One region of the Enterococcus sp. AAFC-DPL-5146 genome, then DNA from elsewhere that is predicted to be linked to it. Evidence: predicted binding sites of a transcription regulator. Region 1 holds the regulator's gene; each other region holds the start of a gene.
What was found. The regulator CtsR, encoded in region 1, represses protease genes until heat stress. The targets are predictions, from matches to a motif close to TTGGTCAAAAAAGGTCAAANA.
Positions count from the first base shown of each region.

Region 2: the regulator CtsR is predicted to act here: its motif matches at 1,559-1,579, upstream of clpB (ATP-dependent chaperone ClpB).
Region 3: the regulator CtsR is predicted to act here: its motif matches at 2,749-2,769, upstream of AC4BB2_RS03705 (ATP-dependent Clp protease ATP-binding subunit).

Region 1 covers NZ_CM177103.1:2,895,191-2,900,335, forward strand. The annotation lists gene AC4BB2_RS13215 (ATP-dependent Clp protease ATP-binding subunit) at 1-2,369, opposite strand, end outside; gene AC4BB2_RS13220 (CtsR family transcriptional regulator) at 2,374-2,841, opposite strand; tRNA gene AC4BB2_RS13225 (tRNA-Pro) at 3,013-3,086, opposite strand; tRNA gene AC4BB2_RS13230 (tRNA-Arg) at 3,172-3,245, opposite strand; tRNA gene AC4BB2_RS13235 (tRNA-Leu) at 3,257-3,342, opposite strand; tRNA gene AC4BB2_RS13240 (tRNA-Gly) at 3,358-3,429, opposite strand; tRNA gene AC4BB2_RS13245 (tRNA-Thr) at 3,438-3,510, opposite strand; tRNA gene AC4BB2_RS13250 (tRNA-Leu) at 3,543-3,624, opposite strand; tRNA gene AC4BB2_RS13255 (tRNA-Lys) at 3,637-3,709, opposite strand; tRNA gene AC4BB2_RS13260 (tRNA-Val) at 3,716-3,788, opposite strand; rRNA gene rrf (5S ribosomal RNA) at 3,803-3,918, opposite strand; rRNA gene AC4BB2_RS13270 (23S ribosomal RNA) at 4,014-5,145, opposite strand, start outside.
Region 2 covers NZ_CM177103.1:1,236,753-1,241,897, reverse strand. The annotation lists gene clpB (ATP-dependent chaperone ClpB) at 1-1,424, opposite strand, end outside; gene AC4BB2_RS05555 (hypothetical protein) at 1,744-2,214, opposite strand; gene dnaI (primosomal protein DnaI) at 2,327-3,256, opposite strand; gene AC4BB2_RS05545 (replication initiation and membrane attachment family protein) at 3,259-4,662, opposite strand; gene nrdR (transcriptional regulator NrdR) at 4,675-5,145, opposite strand, start outside.
Region 3 covers NZ_CM177103.1:808,816-813,960, forward strand. The annotation lists gene AC4BB2_RS03700 (DUF1827 family protein) at 1-221, opposite strand, end outside; gene AC4BB2_RS03705 (ATP-dependent Clp protease ATP-binding subunit) at 427-2,679, opposite strand; gene ykzS (protein YkzS) at 3,010-3,201, shown strand; gene AC4BB2_RS03715 (phosphocarrier protein HPr) at 3,375-3,641, shown strand; gene ptsP (phosphoenolpyruvate--protein phosphotransferase) at 3,641-5,145, shown strand, end outside.

The DNA of each region.
Region 1 (5,145 bases):
CTTAAACGATCTTCCACTTCTTTTTGTAGTGCTCTTCGAATCGGTCTTGCACCATATTCAGGATCAAAACCAACTTTGCCGATTACTTCAATTGCAGCTGCTGTGATTTTCACATTGACATCTTGTTCTCTCAAACGTTGAACAATTGATTTACTCATGATTTTCACAATCTCGTGAATTTCAGCTTGATCTAGCGAGCGGAAGACTACTGTTTCATCGACACGATTTAAAAATTCAGGACGGAAAGCTTTTTTTAATTCTTCCAGAATCCGTTTTTGCATCGCATCGTAATCTTTCGTCAAATCTTTCACATTGAACCCGACATTTTTTTCTTCACGAATCGCTGTTGCACCAATATTTGAAGTCATAATCAAAATCGTATTTCTAAAATCAACTTTACGTCCTTTAGAATCAGTTAAATGACCATCATCTAATACTTGTAATAAAATATTAAATACATCTGGATGTGCTTTTTCTACTTCATCTAACAAGATAACAGAATATGGTTTTTGACGGATTTTTTCAGTTAATTGTCCGCCTTCTTCATACCCAACATAACCTGGGGGCGAACCAATCAAACGGCTAGTGCTGTATTTTTCCATAAATTCTGACATATCCACTCGGACAAGAGAATCTTCACTGCCAAACATTGTTTCAGCTAAAGCTTTCGCAAGCTCCGTTTTACCAACACCTGTTGGGCCTAAGAACATAAATGAACCAATTGGTCTGTTTGGATCTTTTAACCCACTACGGGCGCGTCGAATTGCACGTGAAACAGCTTGAACAGCTTCATCTTGTCCAACAACCCTGTGGTGTAAGATACTTTCTAATTCCAGTAAACGTTCACTTTCTTTTTTCTCTAACTGTTGTAAAGGAACACCTGTCCATTGTGAAACAACATTTGCGACATCTTGCTCAGTAACACGATTTCCATAGCCCGATGCTTCTTTTTCTTCCAACATTAGAATATTTTCTAGTTTTCGAGCCAATTTTTTCTCTTTTTGGCGTAACCTTGCTGCACTTTCAAAAGATTGAGTCTGGATTGCTTCTTCTTTTTCTTGAATCAAACGAGCAATTTCCAAACGCAAATTATTGATTTCAGAAGGTTCATCGGCTAAATCTAAACGAACTTTTGCAGCCGACTCATCCATCAAGTCAATAGCTTTATCAGGTAATTGACGAGAATTAATATAACGTACCGATAAATGAACTGCTGCATGTAAGGCATCGTCAGTAATTTCTACCCCATGATGTTCTTCATAACGGGAACGCAGACCTTTTAAAATTTCCTCTGCTTCTTCAGGCGTCGGTTCATCAACTTGCACTCGAGCAAAACGACGTTCTAAAGCAGAATCTTTTTCAATATATTTTTGGTACTCATCTAGTGTTGTTGCACCGATCGTTTGCAGTTCACCACGAGCAAGAGCTGGCTTCAAAATATTAGATGCATCAATCGCACCTTCTGCACCGCCCGCACCGATTAAAGTATGCAATTCATCGATAAATAAAATCACTTGTCCATCTTGATAAATTTCATCAATCACTTTTTTCAAACGATCTTCAAACTCACCACGATATTTCGTGCCAGCAACTAAGGCACCCATGTCTAGCATCATCAAACGTTTTTCCAACATATCCTCAGGTACTTCACCATTGACGATTTTTTGAGCTAAACCTTCTGCGATTGCTGTTTTACCAACACCAGGTTCTCCGACCAAAACAGGATTATTTTTAGTTCTGCGGCTTAATATTTGGATTAAACGTCTAACTTCTTGTGAACGTCCAACGACAGGATCCAAATCGTTTTCACGTGCTAATTTTGTTAAATCACGTGCTAAAGAATCTAACGTTGGTGTTCCTTTAGGAGCTGATTTTTGAGCTTGGTTATTGCGACGACGCCCAACGTTACCGCTCATTTGTGGATCAGTAACTCCTATTTTCTTCATTACTAATTGACGCATCTTTGATAGACTTAAACCTAAATTCAATAAAATACGGGAAGCTAGTATATCTTCATCTCTTAATAATCCCAGTAAAATGTGTTCTGTTCCTATATTAGGTGCTCCTAAGCGTTTAGCTTCATCACCAGCATAAGCAAAAACTTGTTTTGCACGAGGAGAATAAGGTAAATATGCACCTTTAGGATATCCTTTAACCGTTCCATATCCAGTTAAATGTTCAATCTCTTCACGGATATCATTTTTATCTGCGCTTAACTGGCGCAAAGCTTTCCCAGCAATTCCGTTTGGCTCCAACACCAAAGCTAACAATAAATGTTCTGAGCCCACGGATTGATGCCTAAAATATTTTGCTTCTTCTTGTGCAATAGCTAAAACCGCCTTGGCACTTTCTGTAAATAATTCGTCCATACTATCATTCCTCCTCGTAACTCAAACGTTCTAAAAATGAATGCATCAATTGAGCACGTAAATAATCTTCATCAGATCCTGCTTTGCCCAATACTTGTTTTCCAAGTACAGACAACATAATATTTCCTTCTCTTTTCGTGATTACGTCTTCTTCATACAACTTCTGTACAAAGATCAGTGCATCTTTTTCTGAGAGTTCATTCCCTGTAAATTGGGCGATTTGTTTTAACAACTGGTCACTATCAGAAATTTGTACCTTTGCGATTCTGATATAGCCGCCACCACCACGTTTACTTTCAACAGAGTACCCACGTTGAATTGTAAAACGCGTGTTGATTACATAATTAATCTGGGAAGGAACACAATTGAATAAGTGAGCCATTTCCGCTCTACGAATTTCAATCTTACTGCTTTCTTCAAGAATCTTCTTTAAATACGCTTCTATTAAATCTGAAGTATTTTGATTACTCATCACACTCATCCTTTTCCCTTGACTAATACTGACCTTAATTATACATAATTTCAAGTGTTTAATAAAGAAGAATGCCCAATTTGATAAGAAAAGATAAATATGTTTGGATATCTAATGTTTATCATTAACGATTAAACAAAAAAGAACAGAGTAATTACTCTGTTCTAAAAATCGGGAAGACAGGATTCGAACCTGCGACCCCTTGGTCCCAAACCAAGTGCTCTACCAAGCTGAGCTACTTCCCGTAGCTATAATAATAAAAAAAGACTAAACGCTTAAAAGGAATCAAGTTCTTTGAACCTTCTAATCCGCAGTCAAACATTTTAACTATGCACCCAAAGGGAGTCGAACCCCTAACCTTTTGATTCGTAGTCAAACACTCTATCCAGTTGAGCTATGGGTGCTACATTACTAATGCCGAGGACCGGAATCGAACCGGTACGGTGATCACTCACCGCAGGATTTTAAGTCCTGTGCGTCTGCCAGTTCCGCCACCCCGGCGAAAAGAACAAGCTAAGCGGAAAACGGGGTTCGAACCCGCGACCCCCACCTTGGCAAGGTGGTGCTCTACCACTGAGCTATTTCCGCAATTTGGATGCCGGCTAAAGGATTTGAACCCTCGACCCTCTGATTACAAATCAGATGCTCTACCAACTGAGCTAAGCCGGCGTATTTGCCTAGTTATGAAACGAGACTAAAAATGCGGGTGAAGGGACTTGAACCCCCACGCCGTAAGGCGCTAGATCCTAAATCTAGTGCGTCTGCCAATTCCGCCACACCCGCAAAATATTTCTATGAGCCGTGCAGGGCTCGAACCTGCGACCCTCTGATTAAAAGTCAGATGCTCTACCAACTGAGCTAACGGCTCAAAAAATGGAGGTTGACGGGATCGAACCGCCGACCCCCTGCTTGTAAGGCAGGTGCTCTCCCAGCTGAGCTAAACCTCCAAGACAACACTTTAGCGTGGCGACGTCCTACTCTCACAAAGGGAAACCCTTCACTACAATCGGCGCTAAGAAGCTTAACTTCTGTGTTCGGCATGGGAACAGGTGTATCCTTCTCGCTATCGCCACCACACTGGGTGTTGTTACTATTAAGTTGAGTGATTATTCACTCAAAACTGGATTGAAGTAGTAATCAAAGCTTCCGAAAAACTTTTTTATTTCGTTTCTTTGGTTAAGTCCTCGACCGATTAGTATTGGTCCGCTCCGTACATCACTGCACTTCCACTTCCAACCTATCTACCTGATCATCTCTCAGGGGTCTTACTTTCTTAAAGAAATGGGAAATCTCATCTTGAGGTGGGCTTCACACTTAGATGCTTTCAGCGTTTATCCCTTCCCTACATAGCTACCCAGCAATGCCCTTGGCAGAACAACTGGTACACCAGCGGTAAGTCCATCCCGGTCCTCTCGTACTAAGGACAGCTCCTCTCAAATTTCCAACGCCCGCGACGGATAGGGACCGAACTGTCTCACGACGTTCTGAACCCAGCTCGCGTGCCGCTTTAATGGGCGAACAGCCCAACCCTTGGGACCGACTACAGCCCCAGGATGCGACGAGCCGACATCGAGGTGCCAAACCTCCCCGTCGATGTGGACTCTTGGGGGAGATAAGCCTGTTATCCCCAGGGTAGCTTTTATCCGTTGAGCGATGGCCCTTCCATGCGGAACCACCGGATCACTAAGCCCGACTTTCGTCCCTGCTCGACTTGTAAGTCTCGCAGTCAAGCTCCCTTCTGCCTTTACACTCTGCGAATGATTTCCAACCATTCTGAGGGAACCTTTGGGCGCCTCCGTTACCTTTTAGGAGGCGACCGCCCCAGTCAAACTGCCCACCTGACACTGTCTCCCACCGCGATAAGCGGTGCGGGTTAGAGGGTTCATAACACAAGGGTAGTATCCCACCAGCGCCTCCACCGAAACTAGCGTTCCGGGTTCATCGGCTCCTACCTATCCTGTACATGTGGTACAAACACTCAATATCAAGCTACAGTAAAGCTCCATGGGGTCTTTCCGTCCTGTCGCGGGTAACCTGCATCTTCACAGGTACTAAAATTTCACCGAGTCTCTCGTTGAGACAGTGCCCAAATCGTTACGCCTTTCGTGCGGGTCGGAACTTACCCGACAAGGAATTTCGCTACCTTAGGACCGTTATAGTTACGGCCGCCGTTTACTGGGGCTTCAATTCTGAGCTTCGCCGAAGCTAACCCATCCTCTTAACCTTCCAGCACCGGGCAGGCGTCAGCCCCTATACGTCATCTTTCGATTTTGCAGAGACCTGTGTTTTTGATAAACAGTCGCT
Region 2 (5,145 bases), 1.3 Mb from region 1:
CTTACAGCGTTAACTTCTTCTTTTTCAGTTTCCCACTGCATCTTCATTGCATTGGCTTCTTCTCGAAGATCAGCTAACTCTTCTTGTAATGCACTTAAACGTTTTTTGCTAGCATCATCTGATTCTTTCTTCAATGCCGCTTCTTCGATTTCCAATTGCATCAAACGACGCGTTACTTGATCCAGTTCCGTAGGCATTGAATTCATTTCGACACGAATCGTGGCACTAGCTTCATCAACTAAATCAATTGCTTTGTCTGGTAAGAAACGATCCGTAATATAACGATCTGATAATGTTGCGGCAGCAACTAAAGCATTATCGTGGATATTAACGCTGTGGTGGATTTCAAAACGTTCTTTTAATCCACGTAAAATACTAATTGTATCTTCAACAGTTGGTTCTTTCACTAATACTTTTTGGAAACGACGTTCTAGCGCTTTGTCTTTTTCCATGTATTGACGATACTCATCCAAAGTTGTCGCACCGATTAAATGCAGTTCGCCACGAGCTAGCATTGGTTTCAACAAGTTTCCAGCATCCATGCTGCCTTCTGTTTTACCAGCACCAACAATGTTATGAATTTCATCGATGAATAATATAATTCGACCTTCGCTTTTTTTAACTTCTTTCAAAACTGCTTTTAGTCGTTCTTCAAATTCACCACGGAACTTGGCACCTGCAATCAATGCCCCCATATCTAATGAGAAAATAATTTTGTCTTTTAGGTTCTCCGGCACATCTTTACGAACAATTCTTTGGGCTAAACCTTCAATAATCGCTGTTTTACCAACTCCGGGTTCGCCAATTAAGACGGGATTATTTTTTGTTTTACGAGAAAGAATTCGAATTACATCACGAATTTCTTCATCCCGACCGATAATTGGATCTTGGTTACCGCTTTTAACCTGTTGAACTAAGTCAACACCATATTTTTCTAAAGCTTTGTATTGTTCTTCTTGGTTTTGAGAAGTCACACGATCTCCCCCTCTTATATCTTCGATATTTTTACGTAGTTCTTTTTCAGTGATTCCTTGGCTTGTTAAATATTTTGTTAAACGATAATTTTTTAATTTCATTAGCGCTAAAATCACAACTTCAGTTGCTAGAAACTCATCTCCAAAGGATTCTCTGATTTTATCTGCTTCCCCTAATAAATTAAATAGATTTTGGCTCATACTCTGACCGTATTGGATATTGCTACCTTGAATACTTGGATATTCATCAATAGCTTTATCAATTTCATGTTCAAACGCTTCTACATCCAATCCAGCATCTGTGTAAAAATTACGTCCAAAATGATTTGGCTGTAAAAAAATCTTCCATAAATGAGCGATATCAATTTCCTGATGATGACGAGTTATTGCTACCTGTTGCGACTCTGCAATTGCTTCTTGCAAGGTTGTTGTCATTTTTTCGATATTCATAGAATTACCTCCTAAAATTGGCTACTATTAACATAATATCGTTTATTTATCAAAAAGACATTACGTCTTTTGTACTATTTTTTTTAGGGTCTTAAGTCTGATCAACTCTGACCTTATAAAACAATTATACACAATTGGTCAACAAAGGTCAAATTGAACGCTATTAATTTTTGATTAATTATTCTTCTCTTTTTATGATAACGCAACTTACTATTTTAGCAAATAATATGAGTTATCCATGTAAAAAAGACTGAATCTCAATTAATGAGATTCAGTCTTTTTTTCGGTAGTTATTTAAAAAGTTTCATACTTACTATTTTTATATTTTTTCAACTTTAATAACTGAATTCCCTGCAACTTGTGGTGGAATCGACATAGTCATAGCAGGTAAACTAACTAAAGTGAATTGAATTTTATCCCCAGTTTTAAGTTCTTCTTCAGTAATGCCATCAGCTAATTGTTCCTCGGCGACATTTAGAATAACTCCCCCATTTTTCATCATATTAACTATTTTTTCGGGATCTTCAATTGCTTCCACTTGATTCAAAACAAGGCGAATAGATTTATCTACTGTATCATTTTTCTTGGCATCTTCAACTAATAGTGCTGTAAATACAGCATTTTCTTTTTTGTGTTCTAAGCTGCTGGATGTTTCTTCACTGTTATGATGTTTCTTACTACTCATACTTGTCTCCTCACTTCCTTTTGGCGCCTCTCTTTTATTTTCTCCACAAGCTCCTAAAGAAATTAATGCACAAACCGTTAGTAACGTTATTATAATCTTCTTCATAAATAACCTCCCTCACTATTTATGTTCAAGCATAAATACATATCTAAAAAAATCTACCTTTTATTTTCCTCGTCAAAGCATTGAAAAAACTGCCTAATAGATAGACAGCTTATTAACCATTTCTTCGATCGTTGCCAGACATAGTAATCTCTTTTGCTAGGTAGCGGATACGTTCCATGATTCGACGGGCTTTTAAAGGTTCTTGTTCTCCACGTTGAGTCACAGATAAGTGCTTTTCTAACTCTTTTAAATCTAGGTTAGATGAAAAAAAGGTTACTAATTGTTCCTGCATACGATACTGTAAAATAACACTTAATACATCATCGCGAATCCAAGAAGTCATTGACTCTGCACCTAAATCATCAATCATCAATACTGGTGATTTTTTAACAGCATCTAACTTTTCACCGACTAAATCTTTGGCAATCGCTTGTTTCATTTCAACTGTAAATGTTGGAAAATGAACAATAGTTGTTACAAAGCCTCTTTCTGCTAAATTATTAGCAATCGCTCCTAATAAGAAAGATTTACCTACACCAAAAGTCCCTTTTAAATAAAGCCCCTTGTGGAACTCTTTTGGTGCTTGAGAGTATTCTTTTATAAATTTCATTGCATTTGCAAATGCTTCTTCTCTTCCATCTGAACTTAAGTCAAAATTATTTAAGCGAGCTTCACGAACATCTTTGGGCATATCCATCGCTTTAACACGTTTACGGATTTCATCTTCTCGTTGTTTAGCAATTAGAGCCTCAGTAGGTACGTAAGTGACGTCAATGTAATGGAAGTTCAAGGCTAATTTTGGTTCATACCCTGGAGCAATCATTGTCGGATCATTCAGTTGGTATTTTCTTTTTTCTTGAACATATTCGTATAATTTTGAATAACTTTTGCGAATGTCTTCATCTGTTAAGCGTTCACGATTCTCTTCAATAAACTGTTTTACATCAGCATCTTTCATAACAACTTCAACTAGTTCATTATATCTCTCGTTCATATCTCGCTTTTGAATGATTTTTGACATTTCTTTCCCTACATCTTCCATTATCAATCACCTTCTTCGTTTAATAATTCTCTGAGTTCTCTTTCTAATTCAGCCTGTCTTTCTGGTGAAAGTTTCTTTTCTTCGATTGGATTATCCACCCAATCTGGTAGCGTTTCTTGACGAATCGGCCGATTGTTTTGTCCGTAGCGCTGTCTGGTTTCTTTTTGTTCTTTGCCTTTTTTGGCTATTTCTCGCACATGCTGGATAGCTTTCTCTGGTGAAAAAATACCACTTTGCGCCCATTCATTAGCAATTCGATTGACATAATCTGCTTTTAAAGTAGGTTGTTTTTGAATATTATAAACATAATTAATTAAAATATTGATTACACTATTTGGTAAACCAGATTTACTAACCAAATACTTAACTAGCGAACGTTCCTGTGGCGTTGTATAACCACCACGTCCATTTTTTAGTGCTTCTAGATAATTTAATGGAAAATTCTTTTCACTATCCATAATCATCTGAATATCTTGAGTTGAAAATCCGTTCATTTTTAATGAGTTGTAGCGATAAGTTTGTTGGTCCTCATCGGATAGTTCAACTGAATCATTTTTTTGAAATTCACTTTTCTTTTGTTTTTTATCAGGATCATATGCTTTATAAATTCCTCGTTCAAAGTCTTTTACGTCAATCTTACTTGTATAATAATCAAAGGCTTTCGAACAAAAATCAATCATGTCTAATTCAGTGATTCCAAATAAATTATGAAAAATAAATACTTCTTCTTTAAATCCGTCAACATTATCAGGAAGTTTGATTCCAAGTTTTTCTATTCCTTGAACAAAATATGACCAATCAAAACTGTCATTCACTGCACTTAGTTTGGCAGCAGGCCTCGGATCATTGAAAGATTGTTCGATTTGAATTAATTGTTGATTTTGAGAAACAATTTGTTCTTCTTTAAACAAATAAACATCTTTGAATCCAGAAGAGATATCTTCAAAACCAGTTAAATTAATAAAATTTGGTTTGAATTGATTGAATAACTTATCTAATTTTCTTTGTCCTATACTATTTAAAAGAGTCAATACTAACACTTCATCTTTGAAAAATCGCTCAGCTGATTCAGGATGATTCAAACGATATAAAAACTTTGGTCCTAGCTCAGAATCATCTTTGACGAATGTCGTTAACAATCCAATACCTTCAAGCTTTTTTCTGGCAACTTGAATTTGCTTAATGCTGATATCCATCATAGTAATTAAATCAGCGTGAAACAGTGACTCACTAATTCCTGTATCTTCAACTTCTGATAAAAGTGTCAAATATAAACTAAATGCCTGTGCACCAATAATTGGTTGATATAACAGAGTTAACACCAACTGTTCTTGATCAGATAAAGGATACGGGATAGAGACTTGAAAAATACTTTTAGGATATACTTCTTTCCAATTGGTTTTCAAGGAAAGACCTCCTTATTTATTGGTTGTATCATTATTTGATGATTTTGCTTTATCAACAATGCCTTGTAGTTCTTTCAAGAATACACTCATATCTTTAAATTGACGGTAGACACTAGCAAATCGAATATAAGCAATTTCATCCAAATTAACTAAATCTTCCATCACATATTCACCAACTAAAGTGGTTGATATCTCATTTTCTCCTAAACTACGTACACGATTTTCAACATTATCGACAATTTGTTCCATCTGCTCCATAGCAACTGGACGTTTTTCAGCAGAGCGAATCAAGCCACGTAATATTTTTTCTCTATTAAATTCTTCACGATCACCATTTTTCTTGATAACTAGCAATGGCGCTGCTTCTATCCGTTCAAATGTTGTAAAACGGTAATTGCAATTTTCACATTCTCGACGACGACGAATCGCGCGGCCATCGTCCGCTTGACGACTGTCAATTACACGAGAATTATTATGATGACA
Region 3 (5,145 bases), 900 kb from region 1:
TTTGGTAAACGCTTTAAAAAGTACGTTAAAACTTCATTTATTTCTGTATTTCGAACAGCACGCTGTTTATTAATAATCAATATTTCAGCATGTTGAGCAGCTTCTGTATAAACAACGGTTGTATTACCCGCTGAATAAACTTTGACAAAGTATGCATCGGTATTTTCTAGTTGTTTATTGACTAACTGTTTGTAGCTATTAGTTACATTGACTAGTTTCATTTTTATCACCTCGATTTAATTCTTTATTTTTTGACTGTAATAATAAAAATTAGAGTATCTAAAGATCGAGAAGAACTAGAATAGTGTTTCTAAAAATTTGTTGTAAAATCTATACACTTTGATTATAGATTTTTTTAGCTTAAATAAAAAGGAATTTGTCTTAAAAGATAAAAAAGTCAATCAGGTATCTGATTGACTTTTTGTGTTATTCTTCTTCAGTTGTTTCTTCGATATTGTCATTAGGTACAGAAATTGTGTTCCCGGTAACTATGATTTTTCCATCACCATCTAGTTTGGCAATCAATTGATGCTCTTCTGGGTGATCTAGGAAATATTCAGCAATACCATCCTCGATTTGTTCTTGGATAGTTCGACGTAATGGACGAGCGCCCATTGCAGGATCATAGCCCAAATCAACTAACTTTTCTTTCACATCAGTTGGTACTTCAATGTGAATTTTTTGATGAGCAAGTAAGCTATTGACTTCATCTAACATCAAGCTGACAATATTCATCAAGTTTTCTTTGCTTAAGGCTTTGAATTCAATAATCCCATCAAAACGGTTTAAGAATTCAGGTGTGAAGAAATTGTTTAATTGTCCTAAAACGGATTTAGTCACTCCATCACGTGCGGCACCAAAGCCAACATTTGCTTCTACATTACCAGTACCTGCATTACTTGTCATGATAATGATTGTATCTTTGAAGCTGACGGTTCTGCCTTGGGCATCTGTTAAACGGCCGTCATCAAGAATTTGCAAGAACATATGCAATACATCTGGATGTGCTTTTTCGATTTCATCTAATAGAATCAAGCTGTATGGATTACGACGAACTTTTTCAGTTAACTGTCCAGCTTCATCATATCCTACGTAACCTGGAGGTGAACCAATCAATTTAGATACGCTGTGTTTTTCCATGTATTCACTCATATCAAAACGAATCATGGAATCTTCTGAACCGAATAATTCGTATGCTAATTGTTTGGCTAGTTCTGTTTTACCCACACCAGTTGGTCCAACAAATAAGAAAGAGCCGATTGGACGATTTTTTTTGCCTAAACCAACACGGTTACGGCGAATGGCTTTTGATACTTTATCAACAGCATCATCTTGTCCAACAACATTAGTTTTTAAATCAACAGCTAGATTTTTTAATTGTGTTTGTTCTTTTTCTTTCAAGTCACCGACAGGGATACCTGTTTTTTGTTCAACGATAGCTTCGATATTTTGTTCGCCAATTACAGGAGTTTCTTCATCACTGATTTGTTTTTCCTTCATTGATTGCAGTTTATTGATTTGATCACGGTAATAAGCCGCTTTTTCAAAATCTTCTTCTGCTGAAGCTTGTTGTTTCTGTTCTTCAGCGTCTGCTAGTTTCTTTTCGATTGTTTTAGGATCTACGATTTGAATCGTTAAATTCATTTTAGAACCAGATTCGTCTAATAAATCAATTGCTTTGTCTGGTAAGAAGCGGTCTTGAATGTAACGATTGGATAATGTTGCAGCAGCAACGATCGCTTCATCTGTGTATTTTACATGATGATAATCTTCATAACGCTTTTGCAGACCTTTCAGGATAGCAATTGTTTCATCAACTGTTGGTTCATCAACGCGAACAGGTTGCATCCGCCGTTCCAACGCAGCATCTTTTTCAATGATACGGTATTCATTAAGCGTAGTTGCTCCAACCATTTGTAACTCGCCACGAGCTAATGCTGGTTTTAAAATATTTCCCGCATCCATGTTGCCGTCACCAGCCGAACCAGCGCCGACGATTTCATGAACCTCATCTATAAAGAGGATGATATTTTCTGCTTGTTTGATTTCTTCAATCAATTTTTGCATGCGTTCTTCAAATTGGCCACGGATTCCTGTTCCTTGAACTAATGAAACCACGTCTAAACGAATGACTTCTTTGTCCAATAATTTTTGTGGCACATCACCATCGACAATTTTTTGTGCTAATCCTTCGACAACAGCTGTTTTACCAACACCAGGTTCACCGATTAAGACCGGATTATTCTTAGTCCGCCGATTTAAAATTTCAATCACACGTTTGATTTCTTCATCACGACCGACAACAGGATCAATATCACCATTTCTAGCAGCTTGAGTAATATTAATGCCGTATTCACCTAATAATCCATTTCCTTGGCCAGCACCTCTAGGAGGCTGCCCGCCATTAAAGCCGTTGCCGTCACCAAATTGAGTAGGCGGAATTTGAGCATTAGGATTTCCTTGTTGTTCTTGCATTTGACGAGATAAAGAGCGATATAGGTCATCTAAACTTCCAAAACCAAAAGGATCTTGTTGAGACATTGTTGGTTGATTATCGTTTGCTTGTGCTTTTAATTTTTGATAGCAACTTTGGCAATAATCTAATTGCTTTCTTTGACCATTAACATTTGCATATAAATGAATCGTTGCTGGATTTTGTTGACAATTTTGACAGATCATAGGATAAAACACGTCCTTTCAAAATAAGACTAATCATGTATCAAAGTCAGTTTTATAAAGTCAAATAGATCGCTGACCATTTTTGACCTTTGACATTATTATAGCATCTTTTTAGTAAGAATCAAGCAATTGAACTCTGATTTGTTTCAATAAAGAAATTACAAAATCATAGTAATCAGACATTTATTTTATATACAAGAGAATTTATTATATTTTTGTAAAATTAATAGGGATTATTTATATGAACAATAGTCATAATTTAGACAAAAATCTCTTTTTGTCATACAATAACGTCAGTTGGAAAATAAAAGTGAAAGCTGTGATCAATCGATGCATGAAAATCCATTTGAAGAACAAATCAATGCCTTAAAGGAAGGGGAAATCTCTGAACTTATCGTAGAACCAAAAGATTTTACGGTCTTTAGAGAGGTTTGGAAAAATTTACCGGATCGAATGTCAATTGTCGGAGAAGCCGGATTAAATGGACGAATTATATATCACTATATGAAGGAAGAGAAATAATTGATTATTTTATTAGATAAAAATTAGGTGAAAAGTGTTGTAACTACTCAAAAAAAATGGTAATCTTAAAAATTGAAAGGGTATTATCCAGCTTGTAGTTTCATTTGAAACGTACCAAGAAAGGAAAACCCTAACATAAAAAATTATTTTACTTACGAAGGAGACCGATTCATATGGAAAAGAAAGAATTTCACATTGTAGCAGAAACAGGGATTCACGCTCGTCCAGCTACTTTATTAGTACAAACTGCAAGTAAATTTAACTCAGATATCAACTTAGAATACAAAGGTAAATCTGTTAACCTTAAATCAATCATGGGTGTTATGTCTCTTGGTGTTGGTCAAGGTTCAGACGTAACTATTTCAGTTGATGGTGTAGACGAAGCAGACGCATTAGCTGCAATCGTGGACACAATGAAAAAAGAAGGATTGTCTGAATAATGTCTGAAATGCTAAAAGGAATTGCCGCAAGTGATGGTGTTGCTATTGCTAAAGCTTACCTGTTAGTTCAACCTGATTTGTCTTTCGACAAAAAATCTGTAGATGATGTATCTGCTGAAGAGAGCCGTTTAGATGATGCCTTAGCAAAATCAACGACTGAGTTGCAAGCAATCAGAGAAAAAGCAGCGCAAAGCCTTGGTGAAGAAGAAGCTCAAGTATTTGATGCACATTTAATGGTTTTGTCTGACCCAGAAATGATTGGTCAAATCAAACAAAACATTCAAGATAATAAAGTAAATGCTGAATCAGCATTAAAAGAAGTAACTGATATGTATATCGGTATGTTTGAAGCAATGGATGATAATGCTTACATGCAAGAACGTGCTGCAGATATACGTGACGTTGCTAAACGTATTTTAGCTCACTTATTAGGTGTAACTCTTCCTAATCCTTCAATGATTAACGAAGAAGTAGTTGTGGTTGCCCATGACTTAACACCAAGTGATACTGCTCAATTAGATCGTACTTATGTAAAGGCATTCGTAACGGATATTGGTGGACGTACTTCTCACTCAGCTATCATGGCTCGTTCTCTTGAAATTCCTGCAATCGTAGGAACAAAAGAAATCACTGCCAAAGTCAAAGAAGGCGATATTTTAGCAGTTAATGGGATTGATGGCGATGTTATCGTTCATCCGTCTGACGCTGAAAAAGCTGACTTTGAAGCTAAAGGTAAAGCTTATGCTGATCTTAAAGCTGAATGGGATAAATTAAAACATGCTGAAACAATAACTGCTGATGGCAAACATATTGAGCTTGCTGCAAATATTGGTACTCCTAAAGATTTAGAAGGCGTACGCAATAACGGTGGAGAAGCTGTTGGTTTATATCGTACAGAATTCTTATATATGGATTCTCCAGATTTCCCAACAGAAGATGATCAATATAAAGCATACACAGCAGTGCTTGAAGGAATGAACGGCAAACCTGTCGTGGTTCGTACAATGGATATTGGTGGAGATAAAGAATTACCTTATCTTCAATTACCTCATGAAATGAACCCATTCTTAGGTTACCGAGCTTTACGTATCAGCTTGTCTGAACGTGGGGATGACATGTTCCGTACGCAAATGCGTGCATTATTACGTGCATCTGTTCATGGTAACTTACGTATCATGTTCCCAATGGTTGCTACATTGAAAGAATTCAGAGCAGCGAAGAAAATCTTTGATGAAGAAAAAGCAAAATTAGTTTCTGAAGGAACTAAAGTTTCTGATACGATTCAAGTTGGTATCATGATCGAAATTCCTGCAGCAGCTGTAATTGCTGATAAATTTGCCAAAGAAGTAGATTTCTTTAGTATTGGTACCAATGATTTGATCCAATACACAATGGCAGCAGACCGTATGAACGAACGTGTTTCTTACCTTTACCAACCATATAACCCATCAATTTTACGTTTGATCAAAAACGTGATTGACGCATCTCATGCTGAAGGTAAATG